Linked DNA regions of Tistrella mobilis. The protein of the gene in region 1 interacts with the protein of each later gene in a pairwise test. Links are inferred from orthologs where the notes say so. Each region holds a gene or a part of one and is shown in the gene's direction. Other genes may lie near its edges.

Region 1 (8,214 bases):
GGCTGGGTTCGCCGTGACCTGGCCGCCCGCGGCCTGGTCGAGACGGTGAACTACTCCTTCCTGACCGCCGCTGCTGCCAGGCGTTTCGGCGGCGGAGCGGACGAGTTGCATCTGCTGAATCCGATCTCGGCGGATCTGGAAGTGATGCGGCCGACCCCGCTCGCCTCTCTGGTCATGATTGCCGGCCGTGCTGCTGCGCGTGGCGAACCGGACGGCCGGTGGTTCGAGGTCGGACCCGGCTGGCGCGGCGTTGCGCCTGAAGATCAGCGCAATCTGGCGACCGGTCTGCGTACCGGTCGCACGGGGCCGCGCAACTGGGCCGGCCAGCCGCGGCCGGTCGACGTCTTCGATGCCAAGGCCGACATCCTGGCGGCGCTCGCCGCGGCGGGCATGGATGCCGACAAGGTGCAGATCGTCCCTGGCGAAGCGCCGGCGCATTACCACCCCGGCCGGTCGGCGGCGGTGAAGCTGGGGCCGAAGCTGACTCTCGGCTTCTTCGGTGAGCTGCATCCGTTGGTGGTCGAAGCCCATGATGTGAAGGGGCCGGCGGTCGGCTTCGAACTGGATCTCGACGCTTTGCCCGAGCCGAAGCGCAAGGCGGACCGGACCCGTCCGGCGCTGGTGCTGCACGACCTGCAGCCGGTCGAGCGCGATTTCGCCTTCGTCGTCGACGCCGGGGTTGCAGCCGAGGCGCTGGTCAAGGCGGTTCGCGGTGCCGAGAAGAAGCTGATCACCGACGTCTCGGTCTTCGACCGTTACGAGGGTGAGCGGCTGGGCGCCGGCAAGGTTTCGCTCGCGGTATCGGTCACCCTTCAGCCGGTGGAGCGCACGCTGACCGATGCCGAGATCCAGGCGGTGTCTGACCGGATCGTGGCAGCGGTGACCAAGGCCACCGGGGCCGTGCTGCGGGGCTGACACGCAGCCAGCCGCGTTCTGATCAAAAGCGCCAGGGGCGGTACGGGGTGTGACATGCGTCGCAGACCGTGCCGCCCCTGCGTTTTTGACACGATCCATTTTTGCTGCGCCGCCGTATGATTGTCATCCGGGTGTCATTCGGATCGGCTGTGGCATTGATGGCGCCCGGAAACACGCCCATATGCGGTTCTCCGGCAGTTTCCCCGCCGGATTCCGCCAGATGACCAGTCGTGCCATACCTGTCCGTCAGAGGCTGCCGGCGCATGTCCGAAGTCGATCAACTGCTGCTTGCCCGGGAAAAGAAGGGCGTGCGCTTTGCGCTGATTGCCCGGCTCGGCATGCTCGGCATTGTCTTCGGGTTGCATGTCTTGCTGTATCAGACCATCGGAGAGCTGGCTCTGGTCGGCCTGCTCTGCGGTGGGGCGGCGATCGGCACGGCGGCCCTGTTGATGCATCTGGATCGCCAGGGCTGCCCCAAACTCACCGGCTATCTGGCGACTCTGCTGGATGTGATGGTGCTGAGCGGGCTGCCGGTGATCTGGTATGTCGGCTCCGGAGCGGATCAGGTGGTCGGGCCGCAATTCTTCCTGCAGACCCGCATGACGGTCGGCGTGCTGATGGTGATGGTGGTGAATGCCCTCGCCTTCCGCCCGGCCTATCCGCTGGTGATCGCGGTCGGCTTCGTGGCGATCTATGGCGGCTTCTCGGGTATGATCCTGAACGATCCCCGAACGGCGATCACCACCGATCCGCTCGCTGCCATGACCGGCATGGGCGTGGCGCCCAGACTGGTGGTTGCTGACATGGTGATCGTGATGGTGGTGGGGCTGCTGCTCGCCTTCATGACCAGGGTCGCCCGCCACATGGCGGTTCAGGCGGTGCGTCAGCAGCATGCTTCGGATCAGCTCCGCCGCTATTTCTCCCCGGCCGTGGCCGCCCGCATCGCTGAAGGTGGAGACGATTTCTTCCGCCCCGGTGGCGTGGTGCGCGAGGTGGCGGTTCTGTTCGCCGATATCCGCGGCTTCACCCGGCTGTCCGCCCAGATGCCGCCCGCCCATGTGCTGGACCTGCTGCGCAGCTATCATGCCGAGATGGTCGCCACCGTCTTTGCCCACGGCGGTACGCTCGACAAGTTCATCGGCGATGCGATCATGGTGACCTTCGGATCGGCCGAACCCGATCCCAACCCGGCGCGCCGCGCGCTGGAAACGGCACTTGCCATGCGCGAGGCGCTGGAGCGGCTGAACCGGCGGCGGATCGCTGCCGGCGAGCCGCCGCTCGCACAGGATGTGGGGGTGCATGTCGGCCCGGCCCTGGTCGGCAATGTCGGCACGCCGGAGCGCCTGGAGCATACGGTCATCGGCGATACGGTGAACACGGCAAGCCGGATCGAGGCGGCGTGCAAACAGCATGGCCGCGATCTGCTGGTGTCCGAGGCGGTGATCGCCAAGGCCGGCGGAGGCTTCCTGCTTGAACGGCTGGCGCCCACCGTGCTCGCCGGCAAGACCGACCCGATCCAGCTCTATGCGGTGCTGGGGCACGGGGGCGCCGATCAGGACGAAGACGTGATCCTGCCCGGCCTGTCTGCGGCACCGCGCGTCGTTCAGGTAGAGGACGACGCGCCGGAAGCGGCCAACGGGCTGGTGCGCGGTGCGGCCTGACGCCTGCCCCGCCCGCTGTGGCCATGGGGCCGCCTGACGCCGATCCCGGTTGCCAGCGCCCCTTGTGGGCCTTATGTTCCCCGGCAACTCAAACGCTTGTGCCTGCCCGGCCCCTTGTGCCCATCCGGCTGACGGGGCCCGGCCCTTCGGGGATGTCCATGACCGACCTCGCGAACATCCGCAACTTCTCGATCATCGCCCATATCGACCATGGCAAGTCGACCCTCGCCGACCGCCTGATCGAGCGGCTGGGCGGTCTTCAGGGCCGCGAGATGAAAGAGCAGATCCTCGACTCGATGGATATCGAGCGCGAGCGGGGCATCACGATCAAGGCGCAGACCGTCCGGCTCACCTATGACGCCAGGGACGGCAAGACCTACGAACTGAACCTGATCGACACGCCCGGCCATGTGGACTTCTCCTACGAGGTCAGCCGTTCGCTGTCGGCCTGCGAAGGCTCTCTGCTGCTGGTCGATGCCAGCCAGGGCGTGGAAGCGCAGACGCTGGCCAATGCCTATCTCGCGATCGACAATGATCACGAAATCGTGCCGGTGCTGAACAAGGTCGACCTGCCGGCGGCAGAGCCCGAGCGGATCAAGCAGCAGATCGAGGACGTGATCGGCCTCGATGCCTCGCAGGCGATCCCGATCTCGGCCAAGACCGGTATCGGCATCGACGATGTGCTGGAAGCCCTGGTCACCCGCCTGCCGGCGCCTGCCGGCGATCCGGCGGCACCGTTGAAGGCGCTGGTGGTCGACAGCTGGTACGACCCTTATCTGGGCGTGGTCATCCTGGTGCGGGTGAAGGACGGGACGCTCAGGAAGGGCGCCAAAATCCGCTTCATGGCGACGAAGCGCGCGCATCCGGTCGACCGGGTGGGCGTGTTCACGCCCAAGCCGCTGATGATCGATACGCTCGGCTGCGGCTCGATCGGTTTCATCACGGCCGGCATCAAGGACATCGCCGACGCTCAGGTCGGTGACACGATCACCGAAGAGGATCGGCCGGCTGCGGCGCCTCTGCCGGGCTTCAAGCCGACCGTGCCGGTGGTGTTCTGCTCGCTCTTCCCGGTCGATGCCAGCGATTACGAGCATCTGCGCGACAGCCTGGGCAAGCTCCGGCTCAACGATGCGGCGCTGCATTTCGAGCCCGAGACCTCGACGGCGCTGGGTCTCGGCTTCCGCTGCGGCTTCCTGGGCCTGCTGCATCTGGAGATCATCCAGGAGCGGCTGGAACGCGAGTTCAATCTGGACCTGATCACCACGGCGCCGAGCGTGGTCTATAAGATCTACAAGACCGACGGCTCGATCATGGAGCTGCACAACCCGGCGGACATGCCCGACCCGGTGCAGATCGACCATATCGAAGAGCCGATGATCAATGCCACCATCATGGTGCCGGATGACCATCTGGGCGCCGTGCTGAAACTCTGCGAAGAGAAGCGCGGTCGGCAGAAGGAGCTGACCTATGTCGGCGGCCGGGCCATGGTGGTCTATGAACTGCCGCTGGCCGAAGTGGTGTTTGATTTCTACGACCGGCTGAAATCGGTCAGCCGCGGCTATGCCAGTTTCGATTATCAGCTTCAGGGCTATGAGGAGAGCGATCTCGTCAAGCTGACCATCCTGGTCAACAAGGAGCCGGTCGATGCGCTGTCGATCATCGTCCACCGCGCCATGGCCGAGACCCGCGGCCGGGTGATCTGCGAACGGCTGAAGGACCTGATCCCCCGCCAGATGTTCCAGATCGCGGTTCAGGCGGCGATCGGCGGCCGGGTGGTGGCGCGCGAGACCGTGAAGGCGCTGCGCAAGGACGTGCTGGCCAAGTGCTATGGCGGCGACGTCAGCCGCAAGCGCAAGCTGCTGGAGAAGCAGAAGGAAGGCAAGAAGCGCATGCGGACCTACGGCAATGTCGAGATCCCGCAGTCGGCCTTCATCGCCGCGCTCAAGATCGACGGCTGACCGGCCGATCGACAGTCTGTGGTGCAAGGTTGATGCCCGGGGTTGATGCACCCCGGGCATTTTTCGTCAGCGTCGCCGGCTGAACCGCCGGCGTCTGTCACTCTCTGCACGGCTGCTGCCGGTGACCAGCAGCAGCACGCCCAGAATGGCAGCCACAGCCCAGACCGGGAGTTCCAGAACCGTCCGCACCGGCGGCCACAGACCGGGCCACAGATTGTTCTCGATCCCGGCCTGCAGGCCGATCAGGCTGTTGCGGTCGATGGCGGCCCACAGGCTGGACAAGGGAATGATCTCCCATATGCCCTGATACCAGGCCCCGACGGCTTCGAGGCCGACAAGCACCAGGGCGGCGATGAGCAGCAGCAAGGCAAGGCTCCGGCGAACCGACATGCGGCAGATGATCTCCGTTCTGCGGGTGCGAGGACCAGCGACGACAAGCTTAGACCATCAACCCGTCTTGGCAACCGCCGCCGTACATCATCCGCCATGCGGCTCTGGCATATGCTCTGGTATGCTTCCGTCACTATCCCGTTGCGACCCCCAGATCGATGGTTGCGTCTGACCGTCGTCCGGCTATAATGCGCGCCGCCGGTCGACCGGGATGCACACGCCGCAGCGCATCCGGAACAGACAGTCGATCGGGCACAAGGCCGGAGGGATGGCCGAGCGGTCGAAGGCGCACGCCTGGAAAGTGTGTATACGGTAACACGTATCGTGGGTTCGAATCCCACTCCCTCCGCCATCTCAGCCGTCTCATGTCGCAGCCGGCTGACGAAGCGCGGCCCGCCGCAGCAGCCGGGCGATCATCGCCAGGGCTGCAACCGCGCAGAAGCCCAGTACAGCCGATATCCAGAGCGCAGTTTCGACGCCCAGCCGGTGCATGGACAGGGCGAAGGCGAATGGTGCCGCGGCCCCCACGATCAGCCGCACCGACATGATCTGTCCCTGGCGTCTGCCATAGCCTTCCGCGCCGAACAGGGCCAGCGGCAGGGTGCCGCCCACGATGCTGTAAAGACCGTTGCCCATCCCGAACAGAATGGCGAAGACCATCGCGCCGGCAATCGACGGGGCCGTCAGGGCGAGCAGCATAAGCGCGCCCGGCAGCAGGGCGGCGGCCATCGCCGCCAGGACGAGCTGCGACAGGTTGCGCCCGAAGATCATGTTGATGAAGCGGCTCGCCACCTGGGACGGCCCGAACAGCGCGCCGACCGTCACCCCGATGACCCCAAGGCCCAGGCTGCCCAGCATGGGCAGCATGTGAACCAGCACCGCAGAGCTGACGAAGCTTTGGAAGGCGAAGGCTGCGGTCATCAGCAGAAACGCCGCTCTGCGGCTGGCGGGTGGCACGCTGCCCTGGAGTGTACCGGGCGGGGGCGTACCGGGCCGGGACATGGCTGCTGGTTCCCCGGGCAGGTTGGTGGGTGCACAGGGTGTCGATGGCCGGCTCAACCAGGCATGAAGCGGGACGCACAGGGCAAGATTGATGGCCGCGAAGACCAGATAGACCTCGCGCCAGCTCAGGAAGCCATGCAGCCACGAGGTGAGCGGCCAGAACAGCGTCGAGGCAAAGCCTGCGATCAGGGTCAGCCAGACGATGCTGCGTTGCGCCACATGCGGGTGGCGCTGGACAAGCAACGGAAAGGCCGCGCCGTATTGCACCAGGGTGGAGGCGATCTCGATGGCGATCAGGGCCGGCACGAAGGCGAAGCCGTCGGGTGCCAGTGCGCAGCCGATCAGAGCCAGAGATGCTGCGACAGAGCCGGCGGTCATCATCCGGCCGGCACCGAAGCGGTCGATCCAACGCCCTGACCAGGGGGCGACCAGGCCACCGGCGAGCAGCGCCACCGACAGGGCGCCGAACACCCACTCATCCGGCCAGCCGAGATCGTGGGCCATGGCGGGGGCAAGAATGCCGAAGCTGTAGTACAGCGTGCCGTAACCGATGATCTGCGTAAGGCCGAGCGCCGCGATATCCGGCCAGGCGCCGCGATCCGGCCGCATCGTCATGATCGACATCAGCAACCTTCCGCGCCGGTCGGCGTACAGACGGCGGGATGGCCCTGGCAGCAGTCGCGCATCAGGAAGTCGACAAGCGCCGCGAGTGCGGGGTAGGCGGCGCTGTAGAGGATGAAGCGACCCTCGCGCCGCGCCGTGACCAGGCCCGCCTGCTGAAGCTGCCCGAGATGAAAGGACATGCGCGACGAGGATGCGCCCCCCATCGCTTCGCCTATGGTACCGGCGGCGAGCCCGTCCGGACCTGCGGTCACCAGAAGGCGCACGATGCGCAGACGGGTTTCCTGGGAAAGTGCCGCGAAGGCGGCCAGTGCCTGCGCCTCGTCCACCATTATCTCCATATCTCATGAGTTATTGAGATAATGATCGCGATGAGGCGGATCCGCCATCACGGTTCGATGACATGTGGCGGCGGCATCAGCGTCGCGCCTGTGCTCTGTTCTGGTTGCATGAAACGGAAAGCGGAGCACGGCCAGGGTATGTCCCACATATTTTTCCGGCGGCCGATGCACTTGATCATGGCGCTTTCAGGCGCCGTGCTCGATATATTTCACCGACAGAGGTCGCCGATCGTTCACCGGCCGGCCCGCCGCAGCAGACGCACCAGAGGACCTGTCCGATGCCGATCACGCCCGAGACCACCGTCACCCGCAATGACGATCTGATGATCGCCGAGATCGATGGCGAGGTGGTGCTGATGCATGTCGACAAGGGCAATTATTACGGCCTGGACCAGATCGGCTCCGATATCTGGGAGCGGATGGCCGCTCCGGTTTCGGTGGCCGATCTGCATGCCGCGCTGGTCGCCGATTACGAGGGCGATGCCGAAGAGATCCGCGCCGATCTGATGGAGCTTCTGGAACGGATGGCCGAGCACGACCTGGTGCGCGTCGCCGCCTGATCCGTCATAGCCCGGCCCGCCGCCGGCGCAACTTCGCCTGGACGCGGACGACCGCTGCGTGGGATGGTTTGGGGGTGCAGCCATGATCTGTGGCTTCCCCCTCACTCCGTCGCCAGGCAGTGCCTCATGTCCGAAACCACGCCCGCCCCCGATCTCAGTTTCGAGATGCCGCCGGCGCTTGCAACCCAAGGCTTCGCCGTCCGGCCGCGCACGCCCCAGGACACCGACTTCCTGCGCGAGCTGTATATCTCGTTCCGTTGGGCGGAACTTGAAGCCGCGGGCTGGCCCGATGCCGTGCGACGCAGCTTCCTGGCCGATCAGTTCCGGCTGCAGGACAATCACTACACCACCCATTACACCACCACCGCCTTTCTGATCATCACGCAGAACGGCGCGCCGGTGGGGCGGCTGTATATCGACCGGGGCGGCGTGCACGAAATCCGGCTGGTGGATATCATCCTGGTGCCGATGCTCACCGGGCAAGGCATCGGCTCGGCCATCATCCGGGTTCTGCTCGACGAAGCCGCGCGCACCGGCCGCTATGTCGGGCTGCATGTGGAAAGCTACAACCCGGCCCGGCGGCTGTATCAGCGGCTCGGCTTCGTCGACCGCAAGCCCCAGGGGCCCTACATGTTCATGACCTGGGGCGCCGGTCATCCGGACGACGATCTGCCGTTTGAAGGCGGCTGATCGCCGTCAGGCGAAGACGATCTGATAGCGCACCAGGCCTTCGGGGGTCAGACCGAAGGGGCTCATGAACAGATGC
Region 2 (8,198 bases), 3.1 Mb from region 1 along the record:
AGCGCCGGCTGCGACGCAGCGGCCCTGCCCCGGCCTGCGCAAAAAGGGTTGGCGTTCGCCGCCTGCGGGGACAATCTGTGCGTCAAACACCGGATGCAGACACCCTGATACCGGTGACCGACATCTTTCCGGAGATCCGTGCCATGGCCGTCGCCGCCCCCGCTCCGTCAGCCCCCGCCCGGCCCGTCGCCGCGGCCGTCGACGACGCTTTCGTCGCGGCCCTTGCGCATATCCTCGGCGACCGGGTCTCCACCGCCCAGGCGGTGCGCGAACAGCATGGCCGCGACGAGAGCTATCACGATGTCGAGGCGCCCGATGTGGTGGTCTTCCCCGAAACCACCGAAGAGGTGGCCGAGGTGGTGAAGCTGTGCGCCGCCCATGCCGTGCCGGTCATCCCCTTCGGCACCGGCACCTCGCTGGAAGGCGGCGTGGCCGCCACCCGCGGCGGGGTGTGCATCGATGTCAGCCGGATGAACCGGATCCTGCGGGTGTCGACCGATGATCTGGACGTCACCGTCCAGGCCGGCGTCACCCGCAAGCAGCTGAACGAGCATCTGAAGACCACGGGGCTGTTCTTCCCGATCGACCCCGGCGCCGACGCCTCGCTGGGCGGCATGGCCGCGACCCGCGCCTCGGGCACCAATGCGGTGCGCTATGGCACGATGCGCGAGAACGTCCTGTCGCTGACCGTGGTCATGCCCGACGGACGGATCGTCAAGACCGCGCGCCGCGCCCGCAAATCCTCGGCCGGCTATGATCTCACCCGGCTGTTCGTGGGCTCGGAAGGCACGCTCTGCGTGATCACCGAGGTCACGCTCCGGCTCTATGGCGTGCCCGAGGCGATCTCGGCGGCGGTCTGCCCGTTCGAGACGCTGGAAGGGGCCGTGCGCACGGTGATCCAGACCATCCAGATGGGCATTCCGGTCGCCCGTGTCGAACTGCTCGACGAATTGTCGATCAAGGCGGTCAACGCCTATTCGAAGCTCGACAACCCGGTGCAGCCCACCCTGTTCTTCGAATTCCATGGCACCGAGGCCGGTGTGGTCGAACAGGCCGAGATGGTCCAGGCGATCGCGGGCGAGCATGGCGGCGGCGATTTCCGCTTCGCGACGCTGGCCGAAGACCGCAATGCCCTCTGGCAGGCGCGGCACAATGCCTATTACGCCTCGCTCAGGCTGAAGCCCGGCTCCAAGGGCTGGCCGACCGATGTCTGCGTGCCGATCTCGCAGCTGGCCGATGCGATCCTGGAGACCCGCAAGGATCTGGAAAGCTCCACCCTGATGGCGCCGATGGTGGGCCATGTCGGCGACGGCAACTTCCATCTGGTCTTCCTGGTCGACCCCGAGAACCCCGCGGATCTGCAAGAGGCCCAGCGCCTCAACGACCGGCTGGTGGAGCGCGCGCTCGCCTTTGGCGGCACCTGCACCGGCGAACATGGCGTGGGCCTGGGCAAGCGCGACTTCCTCATCGCCGAACATGGCGAGGCGATTTCGGTGATGCGCCAGCTGAAGCAGGCGCTGGATCCGCAGGGGATCATGAACCCCGGCAAGGTGCTGCGCCCCTGAGGATCTGAGCCAGGCAAAGGTTCACCCGAAGGTTTCCCGGCGACCACTCTGCAACGATGCCCGCGTGCCCCGGCCGCGGGCATCGGCGTTTCCGGGGTGACGGGAATGGTATACCGGGCCTAGACTGCCCGCCATGCCGGCACCAGACCGGTGGATCGACAAGACGATGACGTGTGAAGAAACCGTCGGGAGACGACTGAAGATGTCCAGCACCCGTTCCGGGGCGCGGCCTTCCCGCCGCAGCCTGCTCAAGACCATCGGCCTTTGCGGTGCGGCGCTCGCCGCCCTCGCCTCGGGCCTGCCCGGCGACGCCGCCGCGGCGGAGAAGACCAGGGTGACGGTCGCCGCCCTCGCCTTCGTGTCGTCCTCGCCGCTGTTCATCGCCAAGGACCGCGGCTATTACGACGCCGAAGGGCTGGACGTCGACATCCAGATCTTCCGCGCCGCCCAGCCGGTGGCGGTGGCGATTGCCTCGGGCGATGCCGATTTCGGCGTCACCGCCTTCACCGCCGGCTTCTACAACCTGGCGGGCAAGGGTGCGCTCAAGGTCATCGCCGGCCAGTCGGCCGAGATTGCCGGCCAGGAAGGCTCGGCGATCCTGGTCTCGAACAAGGCCTGGGACGAGGGCTTCCGCTCGGTGGACGACTTCCCGGGCCACAGCCTGGCGATGACCCAGACCGGATCGTCTTTCCACTACATGATCGGCCGGATTGCGGAGGCCCGCGGCTTCGACCTTTCCAAGGTCGATCTGAAGCCCCTGCAGGCGGTGCCGAACATGATCGCGGCGCTGAAATCGGGCCAGGTGGATGCCATGATCATCGTGCCGCATATCGCCAAGGGTCTGGTCGATTCCGGTGCGGCGAAGATGATCGGCCAGGTGGCCGATATCGCGCCCTATCAGCTGGGCGGGCTGTTCACCTCCACCCGCAACGTCACCGAGCGCCGCGATGTGGTGGAGCGTTTCGTGCGCGCCTATGTGAAGGCGGCCGCCGACTACAATGCCACCCTCAACCAGGTCGATGCGAAGGGTGCGCGGATCTACGGGCCGGAGACCCAGCCGGTGGTCGACATCATCAACAAGTATGTCTATCCCGAAAAGCCGAACGATGCCGGCGTGAAGGCGGGTGCGATGTATATCGAACCCCAGGGCCGGTTCGATGCCGCCGACATCGCCGATCAGCTGCGCTGGTACAAGCAGCACGACCTGGTCGATGCCGATGTCGAGGCCGCAAGCTTCGTCGACACCAGCTTCGTGCCCGGCGGCTTCTCGGTTCAGGCGAAGTGACGACCGGACGATGCGCCTGATCCTGAAGGCCGTCTCTCATGCCTATGACGGCCTGCACGCCCTTGGCCCCGTCGACCTGGAGGTCGGCGCGGGCCGCATCGTCGCCGTGGTCGGCCCGTCGGGCTGCGGCAAATCCACCCTGCTCGGCATCGCCGGCGGGCTGATCCGGCCGACCTCGGGAGAGGTACTGTCGGCGGGCGCCGCACCAGACGGCTGCCTGAACCCGCTGACCTATGTCTTTCAGGACTTCGCCCTGCTGCCCTGGCGGACGGTGGCGAAAAACGTCGCCCTGCCGCTGGAGGGCCGCGGCCTTGGTGCCGCGGATATCCGCGCGCGGGTGGCCGATGCGCTGGCCCGCACGGGGCTGTCCGATTTTGCCGGCGCCGTGCCGCGCCAGTTGTCGGGCGGCATGCGCCAGCGGGTCGGCATCGCCCGGGCGCTGGCGGTTTCCCCGGCGGTGCTGCTGATGGATGAACCTCTTTCGGCGCTGGATGCCCAGACCCGCGAGCTGCTGATCGAGGATCTGGTGGCGCTGCACGGCCGGGCGCCGTTCAGCGCGCTTTACGTCACCCACAACCTGATCGAGGCGGTGCGCCTGGCCCATCAGGTGGTGGTGCTCTCCCGCCGGCCCGGGCGGATCCGCGAGGTGGTGCAGATCGACACGCCGCTCGACGAGCGCGCAGCCGACGGCGCCGGCATGGCCGCCCTCGCCGACCGGCTCTGGCGGTCGATCCGCGACGAGGCCGCCACCGCCGATCGCGAGGTGCAGCATGGCTGACCGGACCCTTCAGACCGCGCCTGCCGACGACACGCCCCGCCCGGTGCCCTATCGCGGCGGCGGCTTCGCGCCACGCCGGATGCCGCTGGTCACCGGCCTGTTCTTCGCCCTGCTCTTCGGCCTCTGGGCGCTGGGATCGGCGCGGGGCTGGATCGGGGCGCTGACCCTGCCGCCGCCGGGCGATGTGCTGGGCGCCCTCGCCCGGCTGATCGAAACCGGCGACCTCTGGCGTCACCTCTCGGCCTCGCTGATGCGGCTGGGCCTCGGCTGGGCGCTGGGGGCGGCCTTGGGCGTCGCGGTCGGGCTGATGGTCGGGCTGTTCTCGCTGGCGCGCGCCACCGGCCTGCCGCTGGTGACGGCGCTTTTCCCCATCCCCAAGATCGCCTTGCTGCCGCTGTTCATCATCTGGTTCGGCATCGGCGAGCCGTCGAAGGTCGCGACCATCGCCTTCGGCGTGTTCTTCCCGACCGTGATCAACACCGCCGGCGGTGTGGCGGGCGTGCCGCGCAGCCTGATCTCCATGGGCCAGAGCTTCGGCCTGTCGTCCTGGCGGATCGCCACCCGCATCGTGCTGCCGGGCGCCCTGCCCGCCATCCTGACCGGTTTCCGGGTCTCGGCCTCGATCGGCATCATCCTGCTGGTGGCGGCGGAGATGATCGGCGCCGAATACGGGCTGGGCGCGCTGGTGCTGAATGCCGGCAATCTGATGCGGCTGGACCTGCTGATCGCGGGCGTGGTGGTGCTGTCGGCCCTGGGCCTGGTGGTGGCCTTCCTGCTCGGCCTGGTCGAGAAACGCCTGCTGCGCTGGCGCTGAGCCGGCTTTCATGCTGGGATCGGCGCCATGAGCACGACCGATAGCGACGTTCCGACCCGCGGCCTGGTCCACGCCTTTGCCCTGGATGGCAGGGGCGGCGGCCGGCCGCTCTCCCCTGCCGAGGCCGCCCTCGCCCTGCGCGACCGCAGCGCCGGTCAGACGGTCGACGCCCCCGATCTCTGGCTGCATGTCGACCGGATGGATCCGGGCGTACCGGGCTGGCTCGACCTCGCCGGCGTGCCGCCGCATGCGGCCGAAGCCCTGCTCGCCGAAGAGACCCGGCCCCGGGCCGATCGGTTCGCCGACGGGCTGGTGGTCAATCTGCGCGGGCTGAACGTCAACCCGGGCATGGAGGCATCGGATCTGATTTCGGTCCGCGCCTGGACGGTGGCGGGGCTGACCATCACCACCCGCCGCTACCCCCTGCGCTCGACCCGCGAAATGGCCGAGGCGCTGACCGCCGGCAGCGGGGGCCCGCGGGATTCGGGCGGGGTGATCGCCGATCTGGCCGACCGGCTGGTCGGCCGGCTCCGGCCCGAGGTCGACCGGCTGGAAGACCTGATCGACGATCTGGAAGACGAGGCGCTGGCCGGTGCGGCCGATGCCCGGCCGCGCGACGGCATCCGCAAGGCCCGCGCCGCGCTCGCCGAACTCAGGCGCGAGACCATCGCCTTCCGCCGCTATATGGCACCCCAGCGCGAGGCGCTGATGCGCCTGGCCGCGCTCGACCCCTCGCCCTTCGGCCATGTCGACCGGCTGGAACTGCGCGAGACCGCCGACCAGCTGACCCGGATGGTCGAGGATCTGGACGCCATCCGCGAACGCACCCTGCTCGCCCAGGGCGAATGGGAGGCACGCATCGCCGAGCGCACCGACCGCACGGTCTATCTGCTGACCATCCTGTCTTCGGTGATGCTGCCTTTGGGCTTCATCACCGGGCTTCTGGGGGTCAATGTCGCCGGCATCCCCGGCGCCGAGGATCCGGCAGCCTTCCTGGTGCTGTGTGTGCTGCTCGGATTACTGGTGGCGGTGCAGTTCGTCCTATACCGGAGATTGCGGTGGATCTGAGCGGTCAGAGATAGGTCGACGCCACGGCCGGCTGTTCGCTCAGCGCATGGGCCATGTATTCCAGCGCGCGGCGCAGATCGGCGCGGCTGGTGGGTCCGCCCAGGCAGAGGCGGACCGCTTCGGGCGGGGTGACGCCGACCGCGAAGGCGTCGCTGGCCACCACGCCGATACCGGTGGAGCGCATCTGGCCGATGAAGGCCGAGCGGGTCCAGCCCGCGGGCAGCGGCACCCAGAGATTGAAGCTGGCAGGGTCGGTACGGAAGCTGTCGGGCGCCAGAACCTCGGCGGCGAGCTGCTGGCGGGCGGCGGTCTCGGCACGGATGAAGCGCAGCAGGGCGTCGGCGGTGCCGTCCTCGATCCAGCGGGTGGCGAGGGCCACGGTCACCGGCGAGGCCATGACGGTGGCCGTGCGCACCGCGGCCGTGAAGGGCCAGCCGGCCCGGGCGCTGGGCGCCACCACATAGGCCGCCCGCAGCCCGGCGCCGATGCATTTGGCCAGCCCCGCCACATGCCAGGTCAGATCCGGCGCCAGCGCCGCGAAGGGCGCCGGGCCCTGGACGGGAATGAAACCATAGGCATCATCCTCGACGATCGGCACGCCGAAGCGCCGGGCGATGGTGACGATTTCCTCGCGCCGGCGCTGCGGAATGGTGAGCGTGGTCGGGTTCTGCAGAGTGGGGTTCAGGTAGAGCGCCTTGGGCGCCAGACGCCGGCAGGCATCGGCCAGGGCATCGGGATCGATGCCGTCTGCGTCCATCGGCAGGCCGGCCAGTTTCAGGCCCAGCTGGGCAGCGATCGATCGCACGCCCGGATAGGTGATCTCTTCGGCCAGAACCACATCGCCGGCCGAGGCGAGCACGCCCAGGATCCCCATAAGGGCCGCGTGGGCGCCGGGGGTGACCATCAGCCGCTCCTGGGTCGGCACCAGGCCGCGCCGGCCCAGCCAGATGGAGGCGGCATCCTTGTCGGCAGGGGCACCGCCAAAATCCTGATAGCGCAGCAGCGCCACCAGATCCCGCCCCACCGCCTCCAGCCCCGCCTGCATGCGGGCGATCAGCGCCGGATCGTCGGGTTCGGGCGGCAGGTTCATGGTCAGGTCGACGACATCGGCGCGCCTCGGCTGACCGCGCGCCACCGTTTCGCGATCCGGACGCGGCAGGGCGCGGACATAGGTGCCCTGCCCCACCCGCGATTCGACCAGCCCGCGGCGATGAGCTTCGGAATAGCCCCGGGCGACGGTGGTGAAATCGATGCCCAGCCGTTCCGCCAGCCGGCGCTGCGGCGGCAGCCGGTCGCCCACCGACAGCCGGCCGGACCGAAGATCGGCCTCGATCACATCGGCGATCGCCAGATAGCGGGGTCTGTCGCTGGCGGACAGGTCGGGCATCCACTCCGTCATGCGGTCACCGGGTCTCGTCTGAAGGCAATTGACCGTACCTTGTTGCACGCCGTGAAGCGGGGCGCAATCACGCGCAGCGGCGGCTTTGTGCCGCATGCCACGGCAATGACCGGATTGACTGGATCCGCACGCCGCCTCTGCCCATCCTCATTCATCGAATTTTATGCCAATAACTTATGCACATGAGTCCATGCACGAAATTTAAGCTCAATTCATAGGCAGAACGACCATTCCATAGGCGATTTCAGCGCCATCATTGCGCCAATTGACTGTATATATGACTGTAAATTGACTGCATCTGATTACATCATGAACAGGCGGTCGCATGGCACGAGCGTTGCACTTCCCGAGACCCTGAGAGCCGCGGCAGAGGCGCCGCGGACCGGCACCATCGGAGAGACAACGATGCCCGTGGTCACCAAGCCTGCCCATCAGACCGGCGATTTCCTGGTCAATTACGAAGAGAAGGTGTTCGAGGACGTGAAGGCCCAGCCGGGAGAGAAGGCGCTGGTCACCTTCCACACCGTCGCCTTCGAAGGTTCGATCGGCCTTGTGAACCTGCTGCAGGCGACCCGGCTGCTGCGCAAGGGCTTCGAGACCACCGTGCTGCTCTATGGGCCCGGCGTGACACTTGGCGTGCAGCGCGGCTTCCCCAAGCTCGGCGACGAGGCCTTCCCCGGCCATCTGGCGATGAACAACCAGATCGTCAAATTCATGGAGGAAGGCGGCAAGGTCTATGCCTGCCGCTTCGCGCTTCAGGCGCTTTACGGCCATGGCGAGCCGTCGCTGATCCCGGGGATCACGCCGATCAACCCGCTGGACGTGCTCGACCTGGTGCTGCTGCACCGCAAGGACAACGCCTTCATCCTCGACACCTGGACGCTCTGATCACCCGTCCCCCGCTCAAGAGCCTCCCGCTCACGAGCCAGAAACGCGAGGACGCGATGACCGGATCCCGTGCCACACCCGCCACCATCCGCGCCGCCGCGGTCCAGATCTCCCCCGATCTGGATACCGCAGCGGCCACGCTGGAGCGCGTCCTCGCCGCCGCTGCCGAGGCGGCGGCCAGGGGCGCACAGCTGGTGGTCTTCCCCGAAACCTTCATTCCCTGGTACCCGTATTTTTCATTCGTGCATCCACCAGTTGCGACTGGCGCCGAGCATCTCCGGCTCTACGACCAGGCGGTGACCGTGCCCGGCCCGGTGACCGCCGCCCTCGCCGAAGCGGCACGACGCCATGCCATGGTGATGGTGGTGGGCGTGAACGAGCGGGATCACGGCTCGCTCTAC

What was found.
Region 2: the proteins of lepA (region 1) and P7L68_RS11505 interact in binary tests that used the Escherichia coli proteins (3 or more experiments, as listed by UniProt). The link is inferred for Tistrella mobilis from one-to-one orthologs.

The regions. Positions count from the first base shown.
Region 1 is NZ_CP121017.1:4,314,263-4,322,476, reverse strand. What follows is about bases 2,263-5,134. They hold lepA (translation elongation factor 4), read left to right. Parts: upstream 2,263-2,734; coding sequence 2,735-4,534; downstream 4,535-5,134. Other genes in these bases: P7L68_RS25010 (hypothetical protein), read right to left, coding at 4,601-4,924; P7L68_RS25020 (adenylate/guanylate cyclase domain-containing protein), read left to right, coding at 2,263-2,576. Also shown: pheT (phenylalanine--tRNA ligase subunit beta), read left to right, coding at 1-915; more of P7L68_RS25020, read left to right, coding at 1,179-2,262; arsenite efflux MFS transporter ArsK, read right to left, coding at 5,288-6,550; P7L68_RS24995 (ArsR/SmtB family transcription factor), read right to left, coding at 6,550-6,876; P7L68_RS24990 (PqqD family peptide modification chaperone), read left to right, coding at 7,167-7,448; P7L68_RS24985 (N-acetyltransferase family protein), read left to right, coding at 7,575-8,138; P7L68_RS24980 (hypothetical protein), read right to left, coding at 8,145-8,214. UniProt on the Escherichia coli protein: Required for accurate and efficient protein synthesis under certain stress conditions. May act as a fidelity factor of the translation reaction, by catalyzing a one-codon backward translocation of tRNAs on improperly translocated ribosomes.
Region 2 is NZ_CP121017.1:1,255,778-1,263,975, reverse strand. The notes cover bases 3,634-6,489. They hold P7L68_RS11505 (zinc transporter ZntB), read left to right. Parts: upstream 3,634-4,469; coding sequence 4,470-5,510; downstream 5,511-6,489. Other genes in these bases: P7L68_RS11500 (PLP-dependent aminotransferase family protein), read right to left, coding at 5,515-6,489; P7L68_RS11510 (ABC transporter permease), read left to right, coding at 3,634-4,442. Outside these bases: P7L68_RS11525 (FAD-binding oxidoreductase), read left to right, coding at 144-1,565; P7L68_RS11520 (ABC transporter substrate-binding protein), read left to right, coding at 1,768-2,850; P7L68_RS11515 (ABC transporter ATP-binding protein), read left to right, coding at 2,861-3,628; more of P7L68_RS11510, read left to right, coding at 3,621-3,633; more of P7L68_RS11500, read right to left, coding at 6,490-6,909; P7L68_RS11495 (MSMEG_0572/Sll0783 family nitrogen starvation response protein), read left to right, coding at 7,315-7,797; P7L68_RS11490 (Nit6803 family nitrilase), read left to right, coding at 7,854-8,198. UniProt on the Escherichia coli protein: Zinc transporter. Acts as a Zn(2+):proton symporter, which likely mediates zinc ion uptake. Purified ZntB reconstituted in liposomes also binds and transports Cd(2+), Ni(2+) and Co(2+).